Regions from separate parts of the Giesbergeria giesbergeri genome, predicted to be linked through region 2. Evidence: predicted binding sites of a transcription regulator. Region 2 holds the regulator's gene; the other holds the start of a gene.
The links. The regulator FNR, encoded in region 2, switches genes on or off when oxygen is low (the NO sensors DNR and NnrR bind a similar motif). The targets are predictions, from matches to a motif close to TTGATNNNNATCAA.
Positions count from the first base shown of each region.

Region 1: ACYVB2_RS09210 (bacteriohemerythrin) is a predicted target of FNR. The motif match lies at 13,337-13,350, and genes of this name have one in related genera.

Region 1 covers NZ_BAAGYJ010000004.1:50,722-65,722, reverse strand. The annotation lists gene ACYVB2_RS09270 (amino acid ABC transporter ATP-binding protein) at 1-19, shown strand, start outside; gene ACYVB2_RS09265 (TOBE domain-containing protein) at 208-423, shown strand; gene ACYVB2_RS09260 (LLM class flavin-dependent oxidoreductase) at 449-1,801, shown strand; gene ACYVB2_RS09255 (CysB family HTH-type transcriptional regulator) at 1,798-2,736, shown strand; gene ACYVB2_RS09250 (hypothetical protein) at 2,756-3,070, opposite strand; gene secA (preprotein translocase subunit SecA) at 3,302-6,070, shown strand; gene argJ (bifunctional glutamate N-acetyltransferase/amino-acid acetyltransferase ArgJ) at 6,174-7,403, shown strand; gene ACYVB2_RS09235 (ATP-binding protein) at 7,434-8,369, shown strand; gene ACYVB2_RS09230 (NUDIX domain-containing protein) at 8,392-8,853, shown strand; gene ACYVB2_RS09225 (anhydro-N-acetylmuramic acid kinase) at 8,841-9,947, opposite strand; gene ACYVB2_RS09220 (peptidoglycan DD-metalloendopeptidase family protein) at 9,985-11,349, opposite strand; gene tyrS (tyrosine--tRNA ligase) at 11,540-12,772, shown strand; gene ACYVB2_RS09210 (bacteriohemerythrin) at 12,812-13,240, opposite strand; gene glmU (bifunctional UDP-N-acetylglucosamine diphosphorylase/glucosamine-1-phosphate N-acetyltransferase GlmU) at 13,475-14,917, shown strand; gene ACYVB2_RS09200 (sensor histidine kinase) at 14,924-15,001, shown strand, end outside.
Region 2 covers NZ_BAAGYJ010000002.1:616,168-631,168, forward strand. The annotation lists gene ACYVB2_RS07005 (MotA/TolQ/ExbB proton channel family protein) at 1-640, opposite strand, end outside; gene ACYVB2_RS07010 (energy transducer TonB) at 665-1,384, opposite strand; gene ACYVB2_RS07015 ((2Fe-2S)-binding protein) at 1,525-1,749, opposite strand; gene ACYVB2_RS07020 (alpha-hydroxy acid oxidase) at 1,847-2,977, opposite strand; gene ACYVB2_RS07025 (Fe2+-dependent dioxygenase) at 2,987-3,676, opposite strand; gene ACYVB2_RS07030 (TonB-dependent receptor) at 3,712-5,877, opposite strand; gene ACYVB2_RS07035 (SWIB/MDM2 domain-containing protein) at 6,155-6,532, opposite strand; gene fnr (fumarate/nitrate reduction transcriptional regulator Fnr) at 6,705-7,427, opposite strand; gene hemN (oxygen-independent coproporphyrinogen III oxidase) at 7,652-9,034, shown strand; gene ACYVB2_RS07050 (sulfite exporter TauE/SafE family protein) at 9,040-9,753, shown strand; gene ACYVB2_RS07055 (sulfite exporter TauE/SafE family protein) at 9,767-10,582, opposite strand; gene ACYVB2_RS07060 (cell division protein ZapA) at 10,916-11,302, opposite strand; gene ACYVB2_RS07065 (hypothetical protein) at 11,305-12,012, opposite strand; cobalamin riboswitch at 12,048-12,287, shown strand; gene ACYVB2_RS07070 (TonB-dependent receptor domain-containing protein) at 12,367-14,292, shown strand; gene ACYVB2_RS07075 (cobyrinate a,c-diamide synthase) at 14,289-15,001, shown strand, end outside.

The sequences.
Region 1 (15,001 bases), on a different contig from region 2:
TGGCAGCCTGCCCACCTGAAGCGGGCCGTGGGGGTTGCCGTTATAGCGGCTGTATCGCAACTTATGACGGCAACATCTTTGTCTTTGCACATCGCTTTTTATTATTTATAAGTTTTAAGAAAATGTTTTACATTCGTTTTGGTTATTAAAAACGGATGGGGCTGCTCCCGTCCGGTGCCAACTTCACCATCGTTCAGGAGTTATCCCATGTCGATTCAAGCCATCAACGTACGCAACCAATTCAAGGGCAAAGTCAAAGAAATCATCCGGGGCGATGTGGTCTCGGAGATTGATGTCGAAACCCCTTGGGGCATCGTCACCTCCGTCATCACCACCCGCTCGGTAGACGATTTGGGCCTGACCCTTGGCTCCGAAGTGGTCGCACTGGTCAAATCGACCGAAGTGTCGATCGCCAAGCTCTAAACCCATAGGAATAGGGATACGCGCCATGACCACTGCTGCTGCACCGCGCCAACTGCATTTGGGCGCTTTTTTGTTTGGTGTGGGCCACCACATTGCTGCTTGGCGCCATCCCAAGGTAGACCCGGCTGCCGCTTTGCGCCCAGCCCACTACCAGCAACTGGCCCGCATTGCAGAATCGGGCCTGTTTGATGCCATTTTTAGCGCCGACACCATGGGCCTGCCCGGCACGCCCGCCGAGGCATTGGCCCGCAACGTGCCGCCGCACCAGTTTGAACCGCTAGAGTTGCTCACCGCCTTGGCCGGTGTCACTGAGCGCATTGGGCTGGTGGGCACGGTCTCCACCACCTACCTGCCGCCCTACCATCTGGCGCGCAAGGTTGCCACACTAGACCACCTGAGCGCAGGCCGTGCCGGCTGGAACCTTGTCACCTCTGGCTCTGACCAAGAGGCCCAACTGTTTGGTCTAGACCAACAAATTTCGCACGCCGATCGCTATGAACGCGCCCGTGAATATGTCGATGTGGTCAAAGGGCTGTGGGACACTTTTGAAGACCAGCCCTATCTGTTGGATAAGGCCGCTGGCCGTTACTTTGACCCGGCCAAACTGCACCGTCTGGCCCACGATGGCAAATACTTCAAGGTACACGGCGCTTTGCAAAGCCAGCGCCCGGTGCAGGGCTACCCGGTGCTGGTGCAAGCGGGCTCCTCCGAAGATGGGCAAGAACTGGCTGCCGCCACCGCCGAGTTGGTGTTTACCGCACACCAATCGGTAGAGAGTGCGCGGGCGTTCTACGCCAGCCTCAAGGGCCGTTTGGCCGCCTATGGCCGTAGCCCCGATGCCCTCAAAATTTTGCCCGGTGTCTCGCCCGTGGTAGGCCGCACCGAGGCCGAAGCGCAAGAAAAATACGAACAGCTGCAAGCGTTGATCGAGCCAGCGGTGGGCTTGGGGTTGCTGTCGCATTTTGTGGGTGGCTTTGATTTTTCTCCCTACCCCCTCGATGGCCCGGTGCCCAACCTGCCGCCCACCGAAGGCTGGCAAAGCCGCCAAGACCTGTTTCTCAAATTGGCCCGCGAAGAAAACCTCACCCTGCGCCAGCTTTACCAGCGCGTGGCTACCGCACGTGGCCACTGGACGGTGGTGGGTACACCTGAGTCGGTGGCCGATCAGTTAGAGCACTGGTTTACCACTGGTGCCGCCGATGGCTTCAACATCATGGCCCCCACGCTCCCCTTTGACTTGCAAGATTTTGTCGATCTGGTGATTCCAGAGTTACAGCGGCGCGGTTTATTTCGCACGGCCTATAGCGGCCACACCCTGCGTGAGCACTTGGGCTTGCCCCGGCCCACCCACCCCGCACAGCAGTCAACACGCCCATGAATTTTCAGCAATTGCGCTCTGTCCGTGAAGCCGTGCGGCGGGGATTTAACCTGACCGAGGTGGCCGCGATGCTGCACACATCGCAACCGGGCGTCAGCCGCCAGATTCGCGAGTTGGAAGAAGAACTGGGCGTAGAAATCTTTGCCCGGGCAGGCAAACGCCTGACGGGCCTGACCCCACCGGGCCAGACCTTGCTGCCCATCGTGGAGCGCCTGTTGCTGGAGTCTGAAAACCTGCGCCGGGCCGGACAAGACTTCAACGCCAGCGAACAAGGGCGCCTGTCTATTGCGGCCACACACTCACAGGCCCGTTATGCCTTGCCGCAGGTCGTGCATGATTTTCGGGCGCTGTTTCCACAGGTCAGCCTGCACCTGCACCAAGGCTCACCACGCCAAGTGGCCGAAATGCTGCTCTCGGGCGAAGCCGATATTGGCGTTGCCACCGAAGCACTGGCAGGCTACGACACCTTGGTCACGCTGCCTTGCTACCGTTGGACGCACAGCATCGTCGTGCCACCGGATCACCCGCTGCTGGCGTATCCCCACCCCATCACCTTAGAGCAACTGGCCCGCTACCCCATCATCACTTATGAACTAGGCTACACCGGCCGCGCCCACATTGACGAAGCCTTTGCCCGCGAAGGCTTGGCACCCGACATTGTGCTCAGCGCGATGGATGCCGATGTCATCAAAACCTATGTAGAACTGGACATGGGTGTGGGCATCGTCGCCTCTATTGCAGTCGATGCCGAGCGCGACCGCCACTTGCGCCTGATCGATGCACGCCACCTGTTTGAAGTCAACCTGACCCGCCTGGGCCTGCGCCGGGGCACTTGGCTGCGTGGCTATGCCTACCAGTTCATTGAAAGCTTTGTGCCCACCCTGACCCGCGCGGTGGTGGATCAGGCCATGCAGGAGGCCCATCACCTTGCCTGAGGGTTCTTGCCTCTGACTCTCAGCCACCCTGCCCTTGGATTTTGAGCCGAATGGCACTGACCTCCCAACCCTGGGCGCGCAAACGCGCTTGCAGCAGGGGCAACAACTGCCGCAGTTTGGCCGCTACGGCATTGTTCTTGACGACCAAACACCAAGTGTCCCCCTCAATTGGCCCCGCTTGCACACTAGGACGCAACAACACGGGAATCAACGGCTCCACCACCCGCAATCGCTCACTGGACTCACGCATCAAGGCCAGCAAGGGCGCCAGCACAGGCGCTTCTTCCGAAGCCTGCATCAACGTAATGGCGTGGTGACGGCGAGCAGAGGTCATGGGGTTGGCGTATGGCTGTGCAGATGCAATAAAAGACCAATTATCTGGCAGCCGCCCATCAGCACCCGTATCCCACATGGCGGCTAAAATCTGGAAACAAGTTTCCGGTGCCGGTAGACTCTCTAGTGCTGTCAACAGCCACAGTGCTGCCTGGCACCACCCGACATCTTCATATCTTCACAGGGATTCGGACACCCTGCGGGCTTGGCCTGCTGGTGTGTTCCCGCTCGCATGGTCACCAACTTCCTTACCAAACTTTTCGGCAGCCGCAACGACAGGTTGCTCAAGCAGTACCGCAAGACCGTGGCACGCATCAACGCCATGGAACCAGAGTTGGAGAAGCTCGATGACGCGGCGCTGCGGGCCAAGACCGAGGCATTTAAACAGCGGGTGGCCCAAGGCGAATCGCTCGACGCCCTGCTGCCCGAAGCCTTTGCCGTGGTACGCGAAGGCTCCAAGCGCGTCATGCGGATGCGCCACTTCGACGTCCAGTTGTTGGGGGGCATGGCCCTGCACTACGGCAAAATTGCCGAAATGCGCACCGGCGAGGGCAAAACCCTCACCGCCACGCTGCCGGTATACCTCAATGCGTTGTCAGGCCAAGGCGTGCATGTCGTCACTGTCAACGACTACCTGGCCAACCGTGACGCCCAATGGATGTCACGCCTCTACAACTTCCTGGGTTTGACGGTAGGCATCAACCTGCCCAACATGCCCCGCGAGGAAAAACAGGCCGCTTATGGCGCCGACATCACCTACGGCACCAACAACGAATACGGTTTTGACTACCTGCGCGACAACATGGTGTACGAGTCGGCCGACCGGGTGCAGCGCCAGCTCAATTACGCCATCGTCGACGAGGTGGACTCGATTCTGATCGATGAAGCGCGCACGCCCCTCATCATCAGTGGTCAAGCCGAAGACCACACCGCCCTGTATCTGGCCATGAACCAGGTGGTGCCGCTGCTCACGCGCCAAGAAGGTGAAGCCGACCCCCGCACGGGCGAGGGCGTGACCAAGCCCGGCGACTTTACGCTGGACGAAAAATCGCACCAAGTGTTCTTGACCGAACAAGGCCACGAAACTGCTGAGCGCGTGCTGGCAGCCCAAGGCTTGCTGCCCGAAGGCTCATCGTTGTACGATCCGGCCAACATCTCGCTGATGCACCACCTGTATGCAGCACTGCGCGCCCACAACCTGTACAACCGCGACCAGCACTATGTGGTGCAAAAGGGCGAGATCGTCATCGTTGATGAATTCACGGGCCGCCTGATGGCCGGACGCCGTTGGAGCGAGGGCTTGCACCAGGCTGTAGAAGCCAAAGAGGGCGTAGCCATTCAGGCTGAGAACCAAACCCTGGCCTCCATCACATTCCAGAACTATTTCCGCCTCTACAGCAAACTCTCGGGCATGACCGGCACCGCCGATACCGAAGCCTATGAGTTCCAAGAGATCTATGGCCTCGAAACGGTGGTCATTCCGCCCAACCAGCCCAGCAAGCGCGACGACCAGCTCGACCGCGTTTACAAAACCACCAAAGAAAAATACGACGCAGCCATCAAAGACATTCGCGAGTGCCACGAACGTGGTCAGCCGGTGCTGGTGGGCACCACCTCGATTGAAAACTCCGAGATCATCGACCACCTGCTAACCCAGGCCGGTCTGCCGCATCAGGTGCTCAATGCCAAGCAGCACGCCCGCGAGGCCGACATCATTGCCCAAGCGGGCCAGGCAGGCATGATCACCATTGCCACTAACATGGCTGGTCGGGGCACCGACATCGTCCTCGGTGGCAACATCGAAAAAGAAGTGGCCGCCATCGAGACCAACGAGGCACTGGATGCCGCCACCAAGGCCAGCCAGATCGAAGCACTGCGTGCGGCCTGGAAGCAAGACAACGAAAAGGTCAAGGCCTTGGGCGGCTTGCGCATCATCGCTACCGAACGCCACGAATCGCGCCGCATCGACAACCAACTGCGTGGTCGCTCTGGTCGCCAAGGCGATCCCGGCTCTTCACGCTTTTATCTGAGTCTGGATGATTCGCTGATGCGTATCTTTGCGGGCGACCGGGTGCGCTCCATCATGGATCGCCTGAAGATGCCCGAAGGCGAAGCCATTGAGGCCGGTATCGTCACCCGCAGTATCGAATCGGCTCAGCGCAAGGTAGAAGCCCGCAATTTTGATGTTCGCAAGCAATTGCTGGAATACGATGATGTTGCCAACGACCAGCGCAAAGTCATCTACCAGCAGCGCAACGACATTCTCGATGCCCAAGCTCTGCAAGATGTGATTCACGCCATGCGTGAAGATTGCTTCACGGATTTGGTGCGCCAACATGTGCCCGCCGAATCGGTAGAAGAGCAATGGAACCTGCCCGCCCTCGAAGCCGCCTTGGCCCAAGAATGGCAATTGCCGCTCCAGTTGCGCGCACTGGTTGAAGGTGCAGAATCCATCACTGACGAAGATATTTTGGAGAAGGTGCTGACTGCCGCCCATGCCGCCTTTCAGGCCAAGGTGGATTTGGTGGGTGAAGACAATTTCACTCACTTTGAACGCATGGTGTTGCTGCAAAACCTCGATTCCAACTGGCGTGACCACCTGAGCGCGCTGGACTATTTGCGCCAAGGCATCCACCTGCGCGGTTATGCCCAAAAGCAACCCAAGCAAGAATACAAGCGCGAGGCTTTCGAGCTGTTTCGCCAGTTGATTGATACTGTGAAAAACGATGTTACCCGCACTTTGATGACCGTGCAGGTACAGTCGCCGACACAGATCGAGCAGGTGGCCGAAGACATGGAGCAACGCGCAGAGCACATTGCCAACGTCACCTACACCGCCCCCACCGAAACCGGCGAAGCCCAAACCACTTTGGACGAAAGCACCGTGCCCCACGCTGCCGCTACCGTGGCCGCCGTGGCTGGTGCCCACATCGGCCGCAACGATCCCTGCCCCTGTGGCAGCGGCAAAAAATACAAGCAGTGCCACGGCAAACTGGCCTGAGCAATAGCGTCATCAAACCACTGCACAATGGCACGGGCTTGGGCCCGTGCTTGCATGTAACCCCATCCTTTGGCTCGTTTCGATTTCATTCAGGAAGCTTCCTATGCCCGTGAATCTGTCTGCTCCTGTGGCCTCCGATCTGCTCCCGGTGGCTGGTGTGCGTATTGGCGTGACCGAAGCTGGTGTACGCAAAGTCAACCGCAAAGATCTGACCGTCTTTTTGCTCGATGAAGGTGCCAGCGTCGCTGGTGTGTTTACCCAAAACCGCTTCTGTGCTGCACCCGTACAAGTCAGTCGCGAGCATTTGGCCGCAGGCCAAGGCATCCGCGCGATGGTGATCAACACCGGCAACGCCAATGCAGGCACTGGCGCACAAGGGTTAGAGAGCGCCCGCGCCACCTGCGCGGCACTGGCGGCTCAGTTGGGCGTGACAGCCGCACAAATTTTGCCGTTTTCGACAGGCGTCATCATGGAGCAGTTGCCCGTGGAGCGCATCACGGCTGCCCTACCTGCTGCCTTGGCCGATGCCCAAGCCGCCCACTGGGGCCGCGCTGCCGAGGGCATCATGACCACTGATACCCTGCCCAAAGCCTACAGCCGCCAGGTCAATATCGCAGGCCAAACCATCACCATTACCGGCATCAGCAAGGGCGCAGGCATGATTCGCCCCAACATGGCTACCATGCTGGGCTTTTTGGCTACCGATGCCGCTATAGATCCAGCACTGGTGCAACCCTTGGTTAAAGCTTTGGCCGATGGCTCCTTCAACCGCGTGACGATTGATGGCGACACTTCTACCAACGACTCATTTGTGCTGGTAGCCACACACCAAGCGGGCAATCCCACCATCACCAGCTTAGACAGCGCCGAAGGCCAAGCACTGCAAGCTGCATTGCTGGATGTGGCGCAAAAGCTGGCCCAAGCCATTGTGCGCGATGGCGAAGGGGCCACTAAATTCATCACTGTGCGTGTGGAGGGTGGCAAAACTGGCGAAGAATGCCGCCAAGTGGCTTACGCCATTGCCCAATCGCCATTGGTCAAAACCGCTTTCTACGCCAGCGATCCCAATTTGGGCCGCATTTTGGCAGCAGTGGGTTATGCCGGTATCGACGACCTCGACCAAACCGGCATCGACCTGTATTTGGATGACGTGCATGTTGCCATCAACGGTGGCCGCAACCCTGCCTACCAAGAAGAAGACGGCCAGCGTGTGATGAAGCAGCAAGAAATCACCGTACGTGTGTTGCTGGGCCGAGGTACAGCGCAAGACACGGTGTGGACTTGCGACTTCAGCCACGAATACGTCACCATCAACGCCGACTACCGCTCCTGATCGCTCCGGCATTGCCGGATGCCTGCTGCCATGACTTCTCCGTTAGAAACCCTGATGGCCCGTGCCGAGCAATTGTTGGCACGCATTGAAACTGTGCTGCCGCAGCCGTTGTCGGCCCCGTCCGACTGGTCGGTGGCTGTGGCTTGGCGTTATCGCAAGCGCAGCAGTGGTCATGCCACGCTGGAGCCAGTGCGCCATGTCAGTGGTATGGCGCTGCACGAGTTGAAAGAAATCGAGGTGCAAAAGGAGAAGATTGAGCGCAACACCCGGCAGTTTGTGGCTGGACGCACCGCCAACAACGTGCTGTTGACGGGTGCGCGCGGCACGGGCAAATCTTCGCTGATTAAAGCCTGCCTTAATGCCTTTGCATCGCAAGGGCTGCGCCTGATCGAGGTAGACAAGGCCGATTTGGTGGATTTGCCTGATATTGTGGATGTTGTCTCCAGCCGCCCCGAAAAGTTCATCATTTTCTGTGACGATTTGAGCTTTGAGGATGGCGAGCCGGGCTACAAGGCGCTCAAGTCTATTTTGGATGGTTCGGTGGCTGCAGCCACGCCCAATGTGCTGATCTATGCCACCAGCAACCGCCGTCATTTGCTGCCCGAATATATGTCGGAGAACCTGAGCTATCGGCACACCCCCGATGGCGAAGTGCATCCGGGCGAGGGCGTCGAAGAAAAAATCTCCCTGTCTGAACGCTTTGGTCTGTGGGTGAGCTTTTACCCCTTCAGCCAAGAAGAATATCTGACGATTGTGGCGCAGTGGCTTTCGGCTTTGGGGCTGGATGCTGCGGCCATTGCCACGGCCCGCCCCGAAGCACTGGTGTGGGCCTTGGAGCGTGGCTCACGCAGTGGCCGCGTGGCGTACCAGTTTGCTCGCGATTATGCTGGGCGCACACAGGCGCAACCTACCCACCCCGAACGCATTGCCGATGTGACCGGGCTGGCAGAGTCCAGCACCCTTTGAATTGATTGCCGAAAGCCTTGCCGTGAGCGATGTCACCCCCAGTGCTGCCTCCCCTGCACGCCAACACACCGAAGTGGCTGTGGGCGTGCTCTTGCGCCCTGACGGCGCACTGCTGCTCTCCACCCGGCCACCGGGCAAAGCCTATGCCGGTTATTGGGAGTTTCCAGGGGGCAAAATCGAAGCCGATGAAACGGTAGAGCAAGCGTTGCGCCGCGAGCTCATCGAAGAACTAGGCATCACCATAGGCCCAGCCACCGTCTGGAAAATCACGGAACACGACTATCCCCATGCTTTGGTGCGCTTGCACTGGTGCAAAGTATGGGACTGGACAGGCGAGTTTGAGATGCGCGAAGGTCAGCAAATGGCTTGGCAACAGCTGCCGTTGCAAGTGCGGCCTGTATTGCCCGGTGCTTATCCGGTGCTGGAATGGCTGGCCCAAGAGCGCGGCCAGCCGTTTGATCTTGCGGCCCTTCAGGCGGGGTAAATAGCCCCAAGCACTCGTGCGCCCCGCGCGCCAGTCACGCTGGGCAGATTGCCCGGCGCCCCGAGCAAGGCTTGGCGGGCCAACCAGGCAAAAGCTGCGGCCTCCACCTGTTGGGCGGGCAACCCGTGGCAATCGCTGGGTTGCACTTTCAAGTGGGGCAATAAGGCCTGCAAACGTGCCATCAGGTGCTGATTGAACGCCCCACCACCGCACACTATCAAGACATCGCTGTGCGGGCCGTGGCTTTGCACGCAGTCCGCACAGACCAAGGCCGTGAACTCAGTCAAGGTGGCTTGCACATCTTGGGGGGCCCAATGGGAACCACCTTCGAGTTGGGCCGCCAGCCAATCTGCATTGAATAAATCGCGGCCCGTGCTCTTGGGGGGAGGCTGGTGCAAAAAGGGTTCGGCCTGCAAACGTTGCAACAAGGCAGCAACCACCTGACCGCTGGCGGCCCAAGCACCCGCAGCATCAAAGGGCTGACCTGTGTGGCGTTGGCACCAAGCGTCCATCAAGGCATTGCCGGGGCCACAGTCAAAACCCAGCACACGACCATCGGCAGCCAAAACACTCAAATTGGAGATGCCACCGATATTGAGCACCAATGTGTCTTGCCCCGGTCGGCCAAACACCTGTTGGTGAAAGGCAGGCACCAATGGCGCACCTTGGCCGCCTGCGGCTACATCGCGGCTGCGCAAATCGGCCACCACGGTGATACCCGTCAATTCGGCCAGTAAGGCCGGGCTGTTGAGTTGCAGGGTATAGCCGGTGCCATCGTAGAGTCCGGGGCGGTGGCGCACCGTTTGGCCGTGGGCGCCCACGGCTGCAATAGCGTAGGCGGGCAAATCACTATCGGCCAACAAGGCCCGAACCACTTGGGCATAGGTACGCGCCAAAGCATTGGCGGCCAGCGCAGCCCGGTGCAGCTCATCGGGGCCGCTGCTGTTCAAGGCCAACAGCTCGGCCCGCAATGTGGGCTGAAATGGTACAGACTGGTGGCATTGCACCATACAACGGTTGCCAGCAAACTCCACCAGCACCCCATCTACCCCATCCAGTGAGGTGCCCGACATCAGGCCAATATAGCGTTCCATGGGGCCTCCAAGCTCTGGCGGCACGGCCAATGCCTGGTTATTGGGCGTTGGCCTGATGCACCAACTCTGCCGATGCCAACTGGAGACGCATGGCCGTAGCTACACGGTCAAAAGCCGGACGTTGGGCGGCAGCCACTGGCGCAGCCGCTTCACTTTGCTTGGCGATGATCATGGGATCTTGGTGGACACCATTGACACGGAACTCAAAGTGCAAGTGCGGCCCAGTGGCCCAGCCCGTAGCACCGACCGCCCCAATGTTCTCGCCTTGCGCAACGCTTTGCCCTTTGCGCACATCCATGCGGCTCAGGTGGGCATAGGCTGTGACATGCTGGTTGCGGTGCTTGATGATGACGATATTGCCATAGCCGTTTTGGGTACCAGCAAACTCCACCACACCATCCCCCACCGTACGCACGGGGGTGCCAGTGGGGGCACCAAAATCAGTGCCAAGGTGGGCGCGCCAAGTTTGGTGGATGGGGTGAAAACGCATGGCAAAACCACTGGTCACACGCGAGAACTCTAGCGGTGAACTCAGGTAAGCGCGGCGCAGGCTTTGCCCCTCCAAGTTGAAGTAGGCTCCTTTGTCTGCACCGGGGGACTGGAACCAAACTGCCTGGTGGGTTTTGCCATTGTTACGAAATTCGGCACTGAGCACCCGACCACTGCGCAATGGCTCACCATCGGCTTCTAGGGTTTCATACACGATGGAGAATCGGTCTCCCTTGCGCAGGGAGCGGCGAAAATCAATCTCGCTGGAGAAGATTTCGGCCACTTGCGTGGCCACGCTGTCGGGGATGCTGGCATCGTCGGTGGCAGCAAAAAGTGAGCTCTGGATAATGCCACCGGCCAAGCGTGTAGAAATGGTCAATGGTGCGGTCTCAAGGCGAGACGTGAACTTGCCTTGCTCATCCTTCTCCACCACCAGCCGGTTGAACAGGCCGTTGTCCTCATGGGCCCAGCGTGCGACCAAACGCAGCAGGCGGTGGTCATCGGTGGTTTCTGCACGTACCACACGGCCATTGCGGCCCAACAGATTTTGTTGGGTGCTGCTGTCACGGCGCAAGAAAGCGGCAGCCGCCGGATCGGCAACACCCATGCGGCGCAACAGAGATTCGGCCGTATCGGTATTGCGCACATTGTCGGCGCGGTACAAGGAGAAACCGACACCATCGGTCAGATCGGCCAAGGTAGAACCGCTGGCCAAGGACTGTACGGGTTGCTCCACCAAACGCACGGGCAAATCGGCAGGATCTGGCCCCAAAGAGGCCACAGCAAAGGCACCTCCACCGCCGGTAAGAAGCACGGTAGCCAATGCAGCGGTGATGCGCTTAGGGTGTTGCTGAAGACTGTGGGAGAGTCGCGAAAGCAAGGCCGTGCTGGCGGTGGTGAAGCCGTTTTTCAAAATTTTCTTCCCAGGGTGAGCGTGTGTCCGGGGCAAAATCCCAGCTGAAAGACTGGGTGCGGCGGAGCGCACAGACTGACGGACTTGCAGCGTCTCAGTTGGGTCTGAAAAAGCGGGCTACTAGAATCCGCCACTGTAAAGTGGGCGAAGTATAGCCAAGCCCACCGTTTAGAAATGTAAGAAATATCATATGGATGACTCTTTTGTGACGCCAACCTCCTTGTCGGACGGGGTACGCCAGGCTTTGGAAATCTCGCTGCGTGGAGTGCAAGAACTCCTGCCCCAAGACGAGTGGGTAAAAAAACTGGTGCGTGCCGAGACCACCGGCCAGCCCTTGCGCATCAAGTTGGGGCTAGACCCTACAGCCCCCGACATCCACATTGGCCATACTGTGGTGCTCAACAAGATGCGCCAATTGCAGGATTTGGGCCACCAGGTGATTTTTCTGATTGGCGACTTCACCAGCCTGATTGGCGACCCTTCGGGCCGCAACAGCACCCGCCCACCACTCACGCCCGAGCAGATCAAGGCCAATGCCGAAACTTACTACCAGCAAGCCAGTCTGGTGCTAGACCCGGCCCGCACTGAAATCCGCTACAACAGCGAATGGTGCGAACCCCTGGGGGCCAGCGGCATGATCCAGCTCGCAGCCAAATACACCGTGGCCCGCATGATGGAGCGTGATGATTTTCATAAGCGGTTCCATAGCGGCCAATCCATCAGCGTGCATGAATTTTTGTATCCACTGATGCAAGGTTACGATTCGGTGGCCCTCCAGTCTGATTTGGAACTGGGTGGCACCGACCAAAAGTTCAATCTGCTGATGGGGCGCCATTTGCAAGTGGAATATGGACAAGAGCCGCAGTGCGTGCTGACCATGCCACTGTTGGTGGGCTTGGATGGCGTGGACAAAATGTCCAAGTCCAAGAACAACTATATTGGTATCACTGAAGATGCCAACAGCATGTTTGCCAAGGTGCTGTCTATCTCAGACACCCTGATGTGGGACTGGTACACCCTGCTGTCGTTCAAGAGTTTGGCCGAGATTGCGGCACTCAAGGCAGAAGTGGCCGGGGGCCGCAACCCCAAAGAGGCCAAGGTCATGCTGGCCAAAGAGATTACGGCACGCTTTCACAGCGTGGCGGCCGCTGATGCGGCGGAGCAAGACTTTATCAACCGCAGCAAGGGCGGGGTGCCCGATGACATCCCGGAGATCAGCCTCTCTGGAGCGCCTCTGGGGATAGGCGCACTGCTCAAGCAGGCCAATCTGGCCCCATCCACCAGCGAGGCCAACCGCCTGATCGATGGCGGGGGCGTGCGTGTCGATGGCAGCGTGGTCAGTGATCGGGGCTTGAAGCTGGCCGCTGGCACCTATGTAGTGCAGGTAGGCAAACGCAAGTTTGCCCGGATTGCACTGGTCTGAGGCCCGTAGCCCCGACCCGGTGCAAGCGGCTGGAGTGGCTCAGGCCATCGTCAGGTGCCGGGTCTGGGCTTGATGGGCACGAAAGAAGGGCAGGTAAGAACGGTCCACATGGCAAATATGGTGGATCAGCCATTCTTTCAAAAAGCCCAAGGCTTCAAAGGTCACTTCTTCACCCTCTTCAAAGCGCATCAGCAAATCCATCGCCTTGCCGGTAAAACCGTCATGCTCGGCCTTGTGCGCAGGGGTTTCTGGATAGTCGTGGTGCTGAAACATCACCTCTTCCACAATAAAGTGGTTGTGGGTGTAGTCCACCAGTCCTTCCAGTACCTCGCCTACGGCTTCACGCCGAGGCAGGGGCTGCGACAGCTCATTGTGCAATCGGTTGGTCAGGTGTACCAGCCATTGGTGCTGGCCATCGATCTCCTCAAAACCCAATTCCAGTTCGGGGGTCCACGGCATGAAGCTCATCGGTGTTTCTCCTGTAGGTGCTTGGCAGGCCCATCCAGCAAAAACCTTGCCTGCCTTATCGTTAAAACCTTGTAGAGGATGTTTTCCGGTTCTTGCTTGACTCAGATCAGAAACTCAAGGAGGCGTAGGGCACAGTACGGGTTTTTGCGGAGTGGGCTTGGTCGTTGAAAATACGCCGCAGCAGGCTTATGTGCAAAGTCTTTTGCATCCTATCGATCCAACCACGACACTTTCATGACACCACTGGACATTCTCATCATGGCGGCAGGCAAGGGCACCCGTATGAAAAGCCGCCGCCCCAAGGTGCTGCACCGCTTGGCAGGCCGTGCCCTTTTGCAGCATGTGCTAGACACAGCAGCACTGTTGCAACCCCGCAGCGCCATCGTGATTACCGGACATGGTGCCGATGCCGTAGAACTGGCGCTGGCCCCTGTGGCCCAAGACCCCGCACCAGCCTTTGCCCTGAAATTTGCCCGCCAAGAACCACAATTGGGCACCGGTCATGCTGTGCAGCAGGCCTTGCCCTTGCTGGCCGGCGATGGCACGGTGCTGGTGCTATCGGGGGATGTGCCACTGACCCAATTCCAAACACTGCACGGGCTGATTGCGGCCTCAGAGGCCGTGGCAGGCGGTGCCTTGGCTTTGCTCACCGTGACCCTGCCCGACCCTAGCGGCTATGGCCGTATTGTGCGAACAGCCGATGGGGCGGTGCAAGGCATTGTGGAGCACAAGGATGCCAGCGAGGTACAGCGCACCATCCGAGAGGTGTATAGCGGCATCATGGCCGTGCCCGCACAGCGGCTGGCGGGCTGGTTGGCCCGATTGAACAACCACAATGCCCAAGGTGAGTATTACTTGACCGACATTGTGGCGATGGCCGTGCAAGAGGGTGTGCCAGTGGTAGGCCACTGCATTGAAGATGCCTTCCAAGTGGCGGGCATCAACAGCCCACTGCAATTGGCTGAACTGGAGCGGGCCCACCAATGGCGTCAGGCTCGTGCACTCATGGAGCAAGGGGTGCGGCTGGCCGACCCTGCCCGCTTTGATTTGCGCGACGATGTGCGTTCTGGTGCCAAGGCCGCACTGGTGTGCGGCCCAGATGTAGAGATTGATGTCGGCTGCATTTTTACCGGCCAAGTAGAGTTGGGCGAGGGTGTGCAGGTGGGTGCCCACTGTTGCATTGCCAATGCACGCATTGCGGCTGGGGCCGTTATCCACCCCTATACCCACATTGATGGCGAGACATTGGGGGCCAGCGTGGGCGAGGGCGCCCTGATTGGCCCATTTGCCCGCTTGCGCCCAGGTGCCGAACTGGGCCAAGAGGTGCATATTGGCAACTTTGTCGAGGTCAAAAACAGCACGCTGGCCGCTGGTGCCAAAGCCAACCATCTGGCCTACTTGGGCGATGCCACCGTGGGCGAACGCGTCAACTATGGTGCAGGCAGCATCACCGCCAATTACGATGGGGCCAACAAGCACCGCACAGTGATTGAGGCCGATGTGCATATTGGCAGCAATTGCGTACTGGTGGCCCCTGTCACTGTGGGGGCTGGTGGCACGGTGGGCGCGGGCACCACCCTGACCAAAGATGCTCCGCCCGGCAGTTTGAGTGTGGCCCGTGGCAAGCCAATCAGCGTTGCCCAATGGCAGCGCCCCACCAAACAACCCAAAGGCTGAATCCAGATGACGCTGCCCACGCCCAGCATTGAACAAGAAGTGGCACAACTGCGTGCGCTGCTGGCGCAACGCGAACACCAACTG
Region 2 (15,001 bases):
GGAGGTCATGGGCAAAGCTATTCAGACGATTCAGGATGGACTTGTTTCCTCGCACCAGTGCGTTGTAGCCCAGCACGGCTGGAATGGCTACAGCCAACCCCAGTGCCGTCATGATGAGCGCCTCACCAATAGGGCCAGCCACTTTGTCAATCGTAGATTGGCCCGAAGCACCAATGGCAATCAAGGCATGGTAGATGCCCCAAACCGTGCCAAACAGACCAATAAAAGGGGCCGTAGAACCCACCGAGGCCAAAATAGCCAGCCCCGATTGCAGACGGGCCGTGAACTCATCAATGCTGTTGCGCAGGCAGCCCGTGACCCAATCACTCACATCCAAGCTGTCGTGCAACTGGCCTTTGGTATTGCGGTGGTGGGCAGTGGCCTCGCGCCCCTCAATGGCCAACTGGCGAAAAGGATTGGCTGGATCAGCACCGAGCTTTTCCAACCCGGCGGCAAAATCTTCACTGTGCCAAAAACCCAAGGCAGCCCGTGCGTGTTTCTTGAATTTCATGATGTCCAGCGCCTTGACGATGATGACAATCCACGATGCCAGCGACATGCCCAGCAGCAGTACCGCGACCAAACGGGTCACAAAGTCACCCTGCATCCAGACGTGGGCCAAGCCAAATTGCGATTCCATGAAAACTCCTGACGATGGATTTGATTATTCGAGAACAAAATTGATCGGCACCAGATTCCACATGGTCTCGGGCACGCCGTTGCGCTTGCCTGGCACAAAGCGCCAGCGCATCACGGCCTCTTGGGCTTGGCGATCCAATCGGTCATAGCCACTCGATTGCTGTAATTCCACTTTCTGTGGCAGACCATCAGCACCAATGAGCACACGCAGCACAACCTTGCCTTGCTCGCCCATGCGCTTGCTGATGGCAGGATAGGCTGGGGCCGGATTTTGCAGATAGGCGGCATGGCTTGACGGCAATTCAATCCGGGGCGGTGCCGGTGGAGCAGGCGGTGCTGGAGGGGCCGGTGGCGCTACTGGTGCAGGTGCTGCGGGTGCAGGCGTTGGCACGGCCTCACTGGCCTGCACCACAGGGGCATTGGGGGTGGCAGGGGCTTGAGCCACAGGCAACGGCATAGGTGCCGGTGCAGGCCGAGGCACTGGTGTTTTGACAACCGCCGGACGGGGCAAGGGCGGTGTTTTTGGTGCTGGCGGTGCCGGGGGGGGAGGTGCTGGTGGAGGTGCCGCAACGATCACCTCGGCCACCACTTCCGCAGGCACCACCACGTCTTGTGGAACCGCCTTGCGCAATAACCCGGCCTCTAAAGTCCATAACCCGACGGCATGGGCCAACACCACGCCAGAAGCAATGAATGCATGGCGCGCAGAAACGGCAGGAAAAGCAAAACGATCAGAAGAAGACATAGAACCATCAATAACGGCCAGCACCCAAAGCCAATATGAAACTCAAACCCCGTGGCACCTGCTCAACGGTGAAATATCCACCAAGCAGAAACCACTACCAACAGGGCACTTCCTGCCAAGATGGACAGCATCATGGCGCATCACACCCCAGCCCCATGGGAATGGGGGGCGGCCAACATATTGTGCAAAGCGGCCACAGGTCGACTGGCATGGCACTGCGCCACCACCTCTCGGGCACAGCCCTCACAGCGGCCACATTGGGTAGCCACACCCAGCTCGAACTGGATGTCGTCAAAGCCCATCCCTGCATGGGCATGGCGGGCGATTTCACGGTCAGAGACACGGCGGCAGACACAAACGATCATGGCAAAACACCAAATCAAGACTGGCAGTTAAAAGACAGCCTGATTATAAATGAGAATTTTTCTCATTCAATAAAGTCTATGCCATCAAGATGGGATTTCATCGAATGCCCAAAGGAGGCATAGGCAAAGAAACAGCAGCCACGTCCGCCAACGTAGCGCAACCCATCAGCGCCATCGTGGCTTCCAACTCATCACGCAACAGGCGCAGCACATGGGCCACCCCCGCTGCCCCCGCGTTGGTCAGCCCATGAATGGCCGGCCGCCCCACCAGCACCGCACTGGCCCCCAGCGCCAGCGCCTTGAACACGTCAGTGCCTCGGCGAATGCCACCATCGACCAACACAGGCAAGCGCCCCTCTACAGCCTGCACTACAGCAGGCAAGGCTTGGGCTGTGGTGATAGCGGTGTCTAGCGTGCGTCCACCGTGGTTAGAAACCACCAGACCCGCCACACCAATAGCCGCAGCTTGTCGGGCATCCTCCGGATGGAGCACACCCTTGAGCAGTACCGGCAAACGGGTAATGGATTGCAGCCATTGCACATCTTCCCAAGTAGGGGCATCGTGCAAGAGATCATGGAATAAAGCACTTTGTCCGCCCTGCAAGGGCCGTGCTGGGCGCGGGGCTAAGCCATCCAAATTGACAGCACGAATGCCGGGGGGCAACTGAAACCCCGCCCGACGCTCCCGGTCACGAATACCACTGACGGGGGCATCCACTGTCAATACCAAGGCTTCATAGCCGGCAGCCTCAGCCCGCTGCACCAAAGCACGGGTAAAGCCCCGATCATGCTGTAAATACAGTTGAAACCAGAGAGCACCACGGCCCGGATCTGCCAGAAAAGCATCGGCCACCGTTTCCAGCGGTGTGCTGGCTTGGGTGCTCAACACCATACCTGCCCCCAAAGCGGCAGCAGCATAGGCGGTAGCCACTTCACCATCCACATGGGCCAGCCGCTGAAAAGCCACTGGGGCCAACATAATTGGATGGGCCAGCGTGCGCCCTAACAAGGCAACCCGGGTATGCCCACCTGCCACACGCTGCAACACACGTGGTTGCAGCCTCCAAGCATCCCACGCTGTGCGATTGGCTTGCAAGGTGATTTCATCACCGGCACCACCGCCAAAATAGGCCCAAGCGTTATCGTCAAGGCGTTGTTGGGCTAATTGCTCGTGGTCGGCCAAATTGACAATGCCCGCAGGCACCGATTGGCGTTTCAAGGTGTGCATCATCGGGCGTTAGACATCAGCCCACATGCGCAGCAGGTTGTGGTAGGTGCCCGTCAGGCCCACTACAGCAGGCGCGCCTTCGCCCACCGCAGCGCGCAAGCGCAGCAAGTCCATGTCCATGTCAAACAACAACTGGCGCTGCTCAAGCGAGCGCACCATACTCTCAATCCAGAAAAAACTGGCAATGCGGGCACCCCGTGTGACCGGCGCCACTTGGTGTACGGTAGAACTGGGATACAGCACCATATCACCCGCAGGCAATTTGATGGCCCGCTCTCCTTGGGCCTCACGAATGAGCAATTCACCACCGTCATACTCTTGTGGCTCAGCCAGAAAAATCGTGCACGACAAGTCGCTACGCACCCATTGCTCAGGGTAATGCGAGCGCAACACAGCACCATCCACATGGTTGCCATAAAAGTTGCTGTCGCCGCTGTAACGATTGAACAGCGGGTTAAAAATCTTCTTGGGCAGGGCCGCTGAAAAGAACAAGGCATCGCGCTGCAACGCGGCCAGCACCAAGGCACGCAATTGCTGCGCTTGGGTGCTGTCTTGGGCCAATTGTTCGTTGCGCTTGTGCGCCAGCGCCTGTCCCCCCGCACTGCTGCGCCCGTCTCGCCAAGGGGCATCATCGCCCAACAAAGTGCGAGCAGTCTGAACCTCTTGCGGAGTCAGGATATTTTTCAGATGCAAAAACATACGGGGCAGACAGTGCGTTGTGTAGAAGATACCGCTTAGAAACGGGTCTTGAGCGTCAGTTGCACCGCACGGGCAGCACCGGGCGCATAGAACCCACGGTACAGGCTATCGGCATACAACTCGTCGCTCAAGTTGGTGATGTTGAGCTTGAGCGAGGTTTTCTCGTTGAAGCTGTATTCCACCATCGCATCAGCCGTGACAAAGCTGTCGGCCACCACTGCACGCGAGCCTTCCGGATTTTGCTTGCCACGGTAGTTCAAGCCAGCCCCCACACGCAACTGTGGTGTCACGGCGTAGGTTGTCCAGAAGCTGCCGCTGTGCTTGGGCGTCAGGCCAGGGCGGTCGCCCTTGACCTGGGCACCCCCACCGTTGGCGGCCAAAACCACATTGCTTTCGTCAATCTTGGCGCTGGGGATCCAAGTGTGGTTATAAAACACTTCCCAACGCGGTGTCACACGCCCGGCCAAGTTGAACTCCATCCCTGTGGCATGGCGCTTGCCCGACAACAATTGCTGGGTTGATGCGGTATCAGGGTCGGTGTTGCGTTCGTTGTATTTCTCGCTGTAGAACGCGGCCACCCCTAGGCTGGCACGCTTTTCAAACAGTTCAAACTTGCCACCAATTTCAAAATTGCGGCTTTTCTCTGCGGGGGTATTGGCTGTTTTTTCTGTGCCAGCATTCGGGTTGCCAAACTGGTAAGTGTCGCCCGACGTGTTGTACGAAGTGCCATACGACACATAGTACGAAGCCAGATCATTGGGCTGATACAAAGCACCAATGCGTGGGCTCCAGAGATCATCGGAACGGGCGTGGCTCAAGTCGGTACTGGTGTGGTACGACGCCTTGAAGTGGTCATAACGCAAACCTGCCACCAACTTGAACGCAGATGTCAGGCTCATCGTGTCTTGTGCGTACAAACTCACATTGCGCGCCGTGAAGCTGTTGTAAGCTGGCACGCCACGGGTGTCTGCACGCCAGTCGCCATTGTTGGGTGTGCCTACCGTCGTGTTCAAGCCACTGGGAGTTCCAGCAAAGTTCTGGTTGCGATCAGCGTCATCGTGGTAAACATCTACCCCGGCAATCAGTGCGTGCTTCTTACCCAGCCAGTCGAAGGTGTTGGTGTAATCACTTTGCAGTTGCGTCAAATCGCTACTGCCCACCCGACCCTTAGGGGTACGAGAGACCACCGTGCTGCTATTGATGTTTTCTAGCGTGGTGCCCGTGCCAAAGCGAATCACACTGGCCCACAAATCGCGTTCATAGGTGCCGTGGCGCAAACGGGTGTTCAGCTCGCCACGATCATCAAAACGGTGAATATGCGACAGCGTGACATACTTGGCCGAAGTGTTCAAATAATCACTGTTGAGGCCATAGTAATTCTTGGCAGGCAACGATGGGACGATCACGCCGTTGTCCAAAAACCAAGGATGGTTGTACGAAGGACGCCCCTGAATGTCCAAATAGTACAGCCCGACTGAGAACTCATCACGGGTGCCAATACCCCAACTGAAGGTGGGCGCAATGCCACGCTTTTTCTGCGTAGCACCGTGGTTGTCGGCGTTGTGCACCATGGCATTGACGCGCAGGGCTGCGTTTTCTCCCGTCTTGAAGTTAAAGTCGCCCGTCACGCGGTGTTCATTGCCCGTGCCAATGGTGTAACTGGCTTCGTGCTGATCCATCAACAATGGCGCCTTGTTGACTTGGTTAACCACGCCACCCGTCGAGCCCTTGCCAAACAACATGGAAGCAGAGCCTTTGAGCACTTCTACCCGGTCGTTGTTGAAAGTGTCGCGCTCGTACAGTGGGGCATCTTTCATGCCATCAATGTAGATGTCTCCTGCCTGGCCCAAAGAGAAGCCGCGCAAACGCACATCTTCTTCGCCGGTTTCGCCTGCCTGAAAAGTCACCCCCGAAGTGGTGCGCAGCACTTCACGGAAGTCGTCTTGGTTACGGTCGTCCATCAGGCGCTCAGTAAACACCGTGACGCTTTGCGGAATGTCGCGCAGTTCTTGCTGGCCTTTACCAATGGTGGTCTTTTTGACCTGCAAAGTGTCTTTGCTTTGGATTTGCACCGCTTCACGCACTGTCACCGCAGGCAAGGTGGCACTGGGCGCCTCGTTGGTCTGCGCCCAGCTGCCCATCGAAGTCGCCAACATCAAGGCACCCAGGGGGAGCAAAGGCTTGTCAAAACCTGCGGCCATACGGCCCGACAGCACAGCGGGCTGCAACTCGGGCATGGGGGTTGTTTTTTGCAAATGCGGTGCGGGTTTCTTTGCCAATTGGGCCTCCGTAGATAGGTCATTGCCATCGGCACCACCATTGGTGCCGATACAGGTACGAAGCAGTGGCTAGAAAAATTGGCTGTGCATCGTCGAACTGTCAATCTTAAATCAAATAACAAGTATTCTCATTCATAAGTAAAGTTCAGGCAAAAAAAAGGCCGGCAAAGCCGACCTGGTGTGCAAAGCGTGCGAACGCTTATTTCACATGCTTGCCGATCAGACCAGCCATTTCGAACATCGAAACTTGGGGCTTGCCAAACACCTTCTTGAGCTTGGCATCGGCGTTGATGTTGCGCTTGTTGGCTTCGTCTTGGAGCTTGTGCTCTTTGATGTAGGCCCACAGCTTGCTGATGATCTCTGTGCGGGGCAGGGGAGCCGCACCCACCACAGCGGCCAGTTCGGCGCTGGGGGTCAGGGGCTTCATGAAAGCCGCGTTGGGAGTGCGCTTTTTGGCAGCAGGCGCAGCCGCTTCAGCAGCGGGAGCGGCTGCAGCCTTGCCGGCCTTTACAACCTTTTCGGGTTTGGCGGCAGCAGCGGGAGCGGCCTTGGCCGGGGCTTTTTTGGGAGTTGCCATGTTGGGTTTCCTTGTGAATAACGGGCAGTGTGAACCAGCGAAAACCAGTTTCTCCACTGGCTGGAGCGATGCTACTGGGAAAAAAAGGGCTTTCCAAGGGGAGGGGCGCTTTTTTTGCCACAAACTATGACAGAAACCCAACCAATAGCCTGCCTCAGATACGGCGCAGTGCTCAATGGCAAGCTTGTTGGTTATTGACAATGCGTTTGAGCGCATCGGTGCTAAGAATGCGCACATGGCGCTGACGCACTTCTACGATGCCATCTTCCACAAACTTGGAGAAAGTGCGACTAACGGTCTCTAACTTCAGGCCCAAATAGCTACCAATCTCTTCGCGGGTCATGCGCAACACCAGTTCTGACTGCGAAAAACCACGGGCGTGCAGACGCTGTACCAAATTGAGCAAAAAGGCTGCCAAACGCTCCTCAGCCCGCATGCTGCCCAGCAACAACATCACTCCGTGCTCGCGTACGATCTCACGGCTCATGATTTTGTGGACATGGCTTTGCAAGGCCGTGACCTCACGCGAAAGCTCTTCAATCCGGTCAAAGGGCATAACGCAAACCTCTGCATCTTCCAATGCAATGGCATCGCAGGTATGTCGGTCATTGACGATGCCATCCAGACCGATGACTTCGCCTGCCATCTGAAAGCCAGTGACCTGATCGCGCCCGTCCTCGGTAGCCACACAGGTTTTGAAAAACCCTGTGCGAATGGCATACAGCGAGGTAAATGCCTCGCCATTGCGAAACAAAGTGCCACCACGCTTGATTTTGCGCCGGGTAGCCACTACTTCGTCAATGCGTTGTATTTGTGCATCCGTCAATCCCAGCGGCATGCAAAGCTCGCGCAAGTTGCAGTTGGAACAGGCGACTTTGATGGTGTGTGGATTCATGGCGACTCGGAGCTACTTCAGATAAATCAGCCACACTGCCATCCCCTTGACCCGATTGCGCAGTAAGGCATTGCTGGGGCGGGAAAGATAGTGGACATGTTCAAATTATCGCCCATCCCCCACTGCTGCCAACACAGTGCGCCTTTGGTGTTTGCTCTTGACAGACGTCAACGCCTGTCTGGCCCATTTACGGCACAGTGCATTGGCACTTAAGGAATTTTCCCATGACCGTTGTTTCCCCCGAATTGCTGACCCGGTTTGATGTGCCCGGACCGCGTTACACCTCTTACCCAACGGCAGATCGCTTTGTGGAGGCTTTTGGTGCCAACGACTATGTGCTCGCGTTGCAACAACGCAGCGTGGGAACATCGGCCAAGGCGCTGCCACTGTCGTTGTATGTGCACATCCCTTTTTGTGAATCGCTGTGCTACTACTGCGCCTGCAACAAAATTATCACCCGGCACCACGACCGGGCGGAAGTCTATCTGCGCTACCTCAGCCGTGAGGTAGAACTGCATACCGCCCATTGTGGCAAAGGCCAAGTAGTGAGCCAGCTGCATCTGGGCGGTGGCTCGCCCACCTTCTTGTCAGATGAAGGTCTGCGCGAACTGATGGCGATGTTGCGCAGCCACTTTACGTTGGCTCCCGATGGGGAGTACTCCATCGAGATTGACCCGCGCACAGTAGATGCCGGGCGGCTGGCCTTGCTGGCCGAACTGGGCTTTAACCGCCTGAGCTTTGGCGTGCAAGACTTTGACCCCGAAGTCCAAAAGGCCGTACACCGCATCCAACCTGCCGAACAGGTGTTTGCACTGGTAGATGCGGCACGCGCCTTGGGTTTCGCCTCCATCAACATCGACCTGATTTACGGCCTGCCACGCCAAACACCTGCATCGTTTGAGCGCACCTTGGCCCAAGTGGCGCAGTTGCGCCCCGATCGCATCGCGCTGTATGCTTATGCCCACCTGCCCGAACGCTTCAAGCCACAGCGGCGCATCGTATGGGCCGATTTGCCAATGGCCTCTGCCAAGGTCGCCATGTTGGCACGCTCATTAGAGGCTTTTAGTGCAGCGGGCTATGTGTATGTGGGCATGGATCATTTTGCGTTGCCCGATGATGCGTTGGCCGTAGCCAAGCGCCAAGGACGCCTGCACCGCAATTTTCAGGGCTACAGCACCCAACCCGACTGCGATCTGATTGCACTGGGCGTATCGGCCATTGGGCGTGTGGGTGCCACCTACAGCCAAAATGCCAAAACTCTGGACGAATACTACGACCACCTGAACCAAGGTCGTCTGCCCATCGTGCGAGGCTTAGCCTTGACACGCGACGACTTGGTGCGCCGTGCTGTCATCATGGCCTTGATGTGCCAAGGCGAGCTGCTGTTTGAGCCCTTAGAAGCCGCTTGGCTGATTGATTTTCGCCAGTATTTTGCCGTCGAGCTAGGCGTGCTACAAGAAATGGCCGGCCAAGGGTTGGTGATTTTCAACGCCGATGGGGTGCAAGTCACAGAGATGGGCTGGTACTTTGTACGAGGTATTGCCATGACTTTTGACCGGTATTTGCAGGCCGACCGGAACCGAACACGGTTTTCCCGCATCATCTGAAGATGATGCTTTTTTCAGTGGCCTGGACGGCCTTGCTCATGGGGCTGGTCGGTGGGCCGCATTGTTTGGCTATGTGCGCAGCCCCTTGCGGTGCCGTGGTGGGTGCAGGCACCAACACCCCCCCCGAACAGCCCGTGCATTGGCAGGGCGCTCCACCACAACACCAGCGGCGTGTATGGGCTTACCACCTTGGCCGTCTGCTCGGCTATGCCGCTGTGGGCGCTCTGGCCGCAGTAGCAATGCAAAGTTTGGCTTGGCTCACAGTGCAAAGTGCGGCCTTGCGCCCGGCTTGGACGATGCTGCATGTGGGCGTGCTGGCTTGGGGGTTGATGATGGTGGTGTTGGCTCGCCAACCCGCTTGGGTAGAACAAACCGGACGGAGCCTCTGGCAGCGGGTGCGGCCTGTGGTGGCTAAACCGGGGGGCGTGTTTGCAACAGGTTTTCTGTGGGCCTTGATGCCCTGCGGTCTGCTTTACTCGGCCTTGTTAGTGGCCTCTCTCAGTGGCAGTGCAGTGTCGGGTGCCATCACTATGGCCCTGTTTGCCGTGGGCAGTGGCCTGTGGCTGGTGGCAGGGCCGTGGCTGTGGCTGCGTTTACGCCAGCGCCTCAAGGTGCATGGCGACCGTGGCACACGACTGGCAGGCATTTTGCTCTGTGGTGTGGCCTTATGGGCACTGTGGCTTGATGCCACCCATGGGCCAGAACTGTGGTGCAGTTGATGGCCCGGTTGCGTTACAACGCGGCATATCCCTTCCAAAACATATAAACCGCCAGCACCAGCAATAAGCTGGCAAAAACCCGCTTGAGTTGGCGCACAGGCAAACTGTGGGCCGCACGAGCGCCCAGAGGGGCCGTGAATACACTGCACGCGGCAATTACGCCCAAAGCTGGCAACCACACATAACCCATGGAATGTGCAGGTAGACCGGGCACCGAAAAGCCCCCCAGCACATAACCAGCCACGTTGAACACTGCAATCGGAAAACCCAAGGCGGCGCTGGTAGCCACAGCATTGTGGATGGGCACGTTGCACCAAGTCATGAAGGGCACGCTGATAAACCCCCCCCCAGCCCCCACCAACCCAGCCAAAAAACCAATGCCACTGCCAGCGGCTACCTGTCCTGCCACCCCTGGCATTTGTCGGGATGGTGCTGGTTTGCGGTCACGGAACATCTGCAATGCAGAAAAACCCACAAAGACCCCAAAAAACAGTGCCAAAAAAGACCCTTTAAGCAAGGAGAACACCCCCAAGCTGGCCGCCATCCCTCCCAAAGCGATACCGGGGGCCAACCGCTGAACCAAATCCCAACGCACAGCACCACGGCGGTGGTGCGCACGCACACTGGAGATAGATGTAAACAAAATAGTAGCCATCGCCGTGGCAATGGCCATCTTGACGGCCAAATCAGGAGATACAGCCCGCTCAGTCAGAAAATAGGTCAGAAAAGGCACCAACATCATGCCGCCACCAATACCGAGCAGTCCGGCAAAAAAGCCCGTACACAGGCCCAGCAAGGCCAACTCAACAATTAGCAGGGTATCGAACATAAATGGTGGGGGGGGGGATCAAGGGGAGCAGGCCCGCCTGACCAGAGGCTGCTGGGAGTGCCCCAGACACGATACAGACTGGGGAGGGCAAGACAATGAAGGTGTCTGCCAGTGCCACCGAACCTGCATCCTGAACCGGGGGTTCAGGGGGGCAAGGGCAGCCAGGTGTTGGGTTCATCTGACGCGAGACGATCACGCTCACCGGGCAATGTACCAAGCCCAGGCTCAATGAGCATTGGTTCAAGGAAATATAAAGCCCAGCAGCACCGCAGACAGGCCGATTGTAGCGGTACTGGGCGGCCATAGGCGCTGGCCCACCACAGCCACCACACCTCAACCGGGTGTGGTGCCGTCTTGCAGTGCCGTATCGAGGCGCTCCAACAAGGCCTGGCACTTGGCCTGCATTTCGGGGCCAGAGACGCTTTGTGCCAAGATAGCCGCCTCTTGGGCTTGCACCAGTGCATTGGCCGCAGCAGCTTCTGCCTGTTCAGCGCGCGTCAGGGCCGTCTTTTCGGCTACCGCCGCCTTGACCATCTCAAAAGCCAGATTGATAGCCGCCTGCACAGCAATTTGTTCACGCAACCGCACCTTGCCACCGTCACGGATCTGGGTCATGGCCTTGTCTACCCGTGCGGCGGCTTCCCGCAGGTAGGCTTCGCCACCTTCAGGGCAACTCAGCAGCAGGCTCTGCTGCATGATCTGCACCTCGATTTTCTTCATCATCATGCGCCACCCTCTTTCTCTGCGGGACTGGCTGGCAAGGTTTCCATCAAAGCATCCATGCGGGAGCGGGCCGTTTGCAGGCGGGATTTGAGCATGTCATGCTCACGGGTGAGGGCGCTGATCTGCTCGGCCTGCCCAGTGCTGGTTTGTTGCAAGGTGTCGCGCTCCTGGGTAAGGGCAGCAATTTGTGCCAGTTGTGCCTGCCCTGCCTGTTGCAAGGTTTGGCACTCTTGGCGCAAGGCAGTCACTTGGGTGGCCTGCTCGGTGCTGGTCTGCTGCAAGGCCGCATGGGCCTGCTGCAAGGCGGCATGCTCCTTGTGCAAAGCCGCCAGTTTTTCTGTTTGGGGTGCCGTATTGCGCAGCAATTCTTCATGCTGACGGGTCAAGGCGACCAATTGTTCTGTTTGGGCGGCGTGGACTTTCTGCAAGGCATCGCGCTCCTGCTCCAGATGTAGGCTCTTGGCCTCTTGCCGCAGTCCATCCTCTTGCAGGGCCGTATGGGCCTGGACGAGCATATCGTGCTCTTCCAGTAGCCGCACTATCTGTTCAGCTTGTTGCTCGCGTATCTTTTCCAGCGCCTGTCGATCACGGGCCAAATCGGCCAGCTGTTGCGCCTGCTGCTGCTGAGTCTGCTGAGACTGGGTCAGGCGTTGGAGCAGGTGCTCCACACGCGCGGTGATGAGATCGATGGTTTGCAAGGGGGCCATGCCTGCAATTGTAGGGTTGCCAGTGGCCAAAGCGCCGTAGAATCCGCGCCGTTGGTGCTCTTGGTGTGGTTCACATGCCGAAGTTCAACGGGAAGCAGGGAGGAAAGCCCCCATCAAGGGGGCTGCCGAGCCTGCGCTGCCCCCGCAACGGTCAGCGGACGAGTCCATGCCACTCTCTCTTCAGCCACACGCCACTGGATGCCTTGAACAAGCACTGGGAAGGCGCTGAAGGGTGCTCCGCCAGCCCGGATACCGGCCAACACGGTGGTCGCACATAGCCTTGGTGGCTAGTGTGGCTGTATCACCCAACGCTGGCGGGGAAGCCAGCACGGGTTGCATTCTGATTGTGTTCCCATGAAGATCTCTACCGTCCCAGGCTGCCCCAGCGTTGCCCTGAATGTGCGCCCTGTGGTTTGGGCCTGTGCCCTGTTGTCTGCACTGTCTGCACACGCACAACAAACCTCAGATGCCCCAGGCCCACTGCTATTGGCACAGAACCTGCACACACCCTCGCTGTCTGATGTGGTGGTCACGGCAACCCGCACGCCACAACCTTTGGCCGACTTGGTGGCCGACGTCTCCATTGTGGATCGCGAAACGCTTGAATCTAGTGGTGCCAGTGTGTTGGCGGATGTGCTGGCCCGGCTGCCGGGCTTAGAAATCTCGCGCAATGGTGGCCCTGGCAATGCCAGCAGTGTGTTTGTGCGTGGGGCTGAATCGCGCTTCACAGCGGTCTATATCGACGGCGTACGGGTGGACTCCCAATCGACGGGTGGCGCACAATGGGAACAGATTCCGTTGGCACAGATGGAGCGCATTGAGGTATTGCGTGGCCCGGCAGCGGCCGTGTATGGCTCAGACGCTATTGCTGGCGTGATCCAATTATTTACCCGCAAGGGCGAAGGCCCAGCCCAACCCATGGTTGGGGTAGGTTTGGGCAGCCAAGGCACACGCAAAATAGAGGCGGGCATCAGTGGCAGCACTGGCACCGATGGTGCCTTGGACTATGCACTGGGCCTGCACCGTACCACTAGCGATGGTTTTGATACCAAAACCAGCGGCAGCCACCACCCAGACCGCGATGGCTACCGCAGCACATCGGCCAATGCCCGCCTAGGCCTGCGCATCAACACGCAACACCGTTTGGATGCCACCCTGCTGGCGCAACGGCTCCACTCTGATTACGACGCTTTCAGCTACACCCCTGCTGCGCCTGCCGATGACCGCAATTTGCATCGCCTGCGCACGGCGGGTTTGAGCTGGCAGGCGCAATGGAGTGAGGCGTACCGCACGCGTCTCTCTGTGACGGAGGCGGCCAGCCGCTACGAAACCACGCCTTCGCCCTACCTGACAGAAACCACACTGCGTGGCTACCTATGGCAGCACGATTACCAATGGGGCGCACATCGCTTTAACGCAGCCCTCGAGCGCCGCGAAGACCAGCTCTACAACCCAGCTTTGGATGCTTGGGGGGTCACGCTAGACCGCCAACGTTCACAGGATGGGGTTGCACTGGGTTATGGCTACAACGCAGGGGGGCATACCGTACAGCTCAATGCCCGCCACGACAACGACAGTGAATTTGGGGGTCAGAACACAGGGAGTTTGGCCTATGGCTATGCCCTCACCCCCCAATGGCGAGCCACAGCCTCGGTGGGCACAGCGTTTCGGGCGCCCACTCTGTACCAGCGTTTTAGCGAGTACGGTGTCGCCACACTGCAACCAGAAAAAAGCCGCAACGCCGAAATTGGCCTGCGTTGGGCTGAAAAAAGCAGCACTTTCTCAGTGACGGCCTACCGCAACCGGGTACGCAATTTGATCTCCTTCGTAGGGACGGGTGCTTGTGCTTCTGATTTTGGCTGCTACGCCAACACCGCCCGCGCCCAATACGAAGGCGTGACGGTGGCAGGCTCCTACCGGCTGGCTGGGGTGCAGTGGCGCGGCTCAGTGGACTGGCAAAACCCCCGTGATTTAGACACCGGCAAACAGCTGGCACGCCGGGCCAAACGCCATGCCACCTTGGGCGCCGATACCCTATGGGCAGGCTGGAATCTGGGCGCAGAAATGCAAGCCTCGGGCCAGCGATTTGACACCATTGCCAACACTACCCGACTGGGGGGCTACACCCTCTGGAACCTGTATGCCAGCACGCGCATGGCACGCAACTTCACTTTGCTGGCACGCATTGACAACTTGGCCGACAAAGATTACCAGCTTGCCCGCAGCTATGCCACCCCAGGGCGTAGCCTGTATGTAGGCCTGAAATGGACGCCCCAATGAGCACCCGCTGCCCCGCACTGTTGATAGCTGCCCCAGCCTCGGGGCAGGGCAAAACCACCCTCACTGCCGCTTTGGCACGTTTGCACAGCCGCCAGGGGCGCAAAGTGCGCGTGTTCAAGTGTGGGCCAGACTTTCTCGATCCGCACTGGCATGAGCTCGCCAGTGGTGCCCCCGTGCATTCACTCGATGGTTGGATGACTGGCCCCGAAGATGTGGCGGCCCGGCTCCATGACGCCGCCCAAGAGGCCGATCTGATCTTGATTGAAGGGGTGATGGGCTTGTTTGATGGCAGCCCCAGCGCCGCCGAATTGGCACAGCGGCTGAATATTCCGGTGCTGGCGGTGCTAGATGCGGGAGCCATGTCCACCACTTTTGGCGCCTTGGTCTATGGTTTAGTGCATTACCAGCCGGGCTTGCGCTGGGCCGGGGTGCTGGCCAATCGCGTCGCTACGGAACACCATGCTGATTTGCTCCGAGCGGGGCTGCGCGACCCTGCCTTGTGGCAAGGGGCTTTGCAAAAAGTCACCCCGGCAGGAGACAGCTCGCTGCTGCCCGAACGCCATTTGGGCTTGGTGGCCGCCCATGAATTGGGCGATGCGCTGCAACGGCTCGATGCCGTGGCCGATGCACTGGCACAGACGCCGTTGGGCCAGCGTAGCTGGGAACAATGGCAAGCATGGGCGGCGGATTTTGCTGCGCCAGCCGCCAA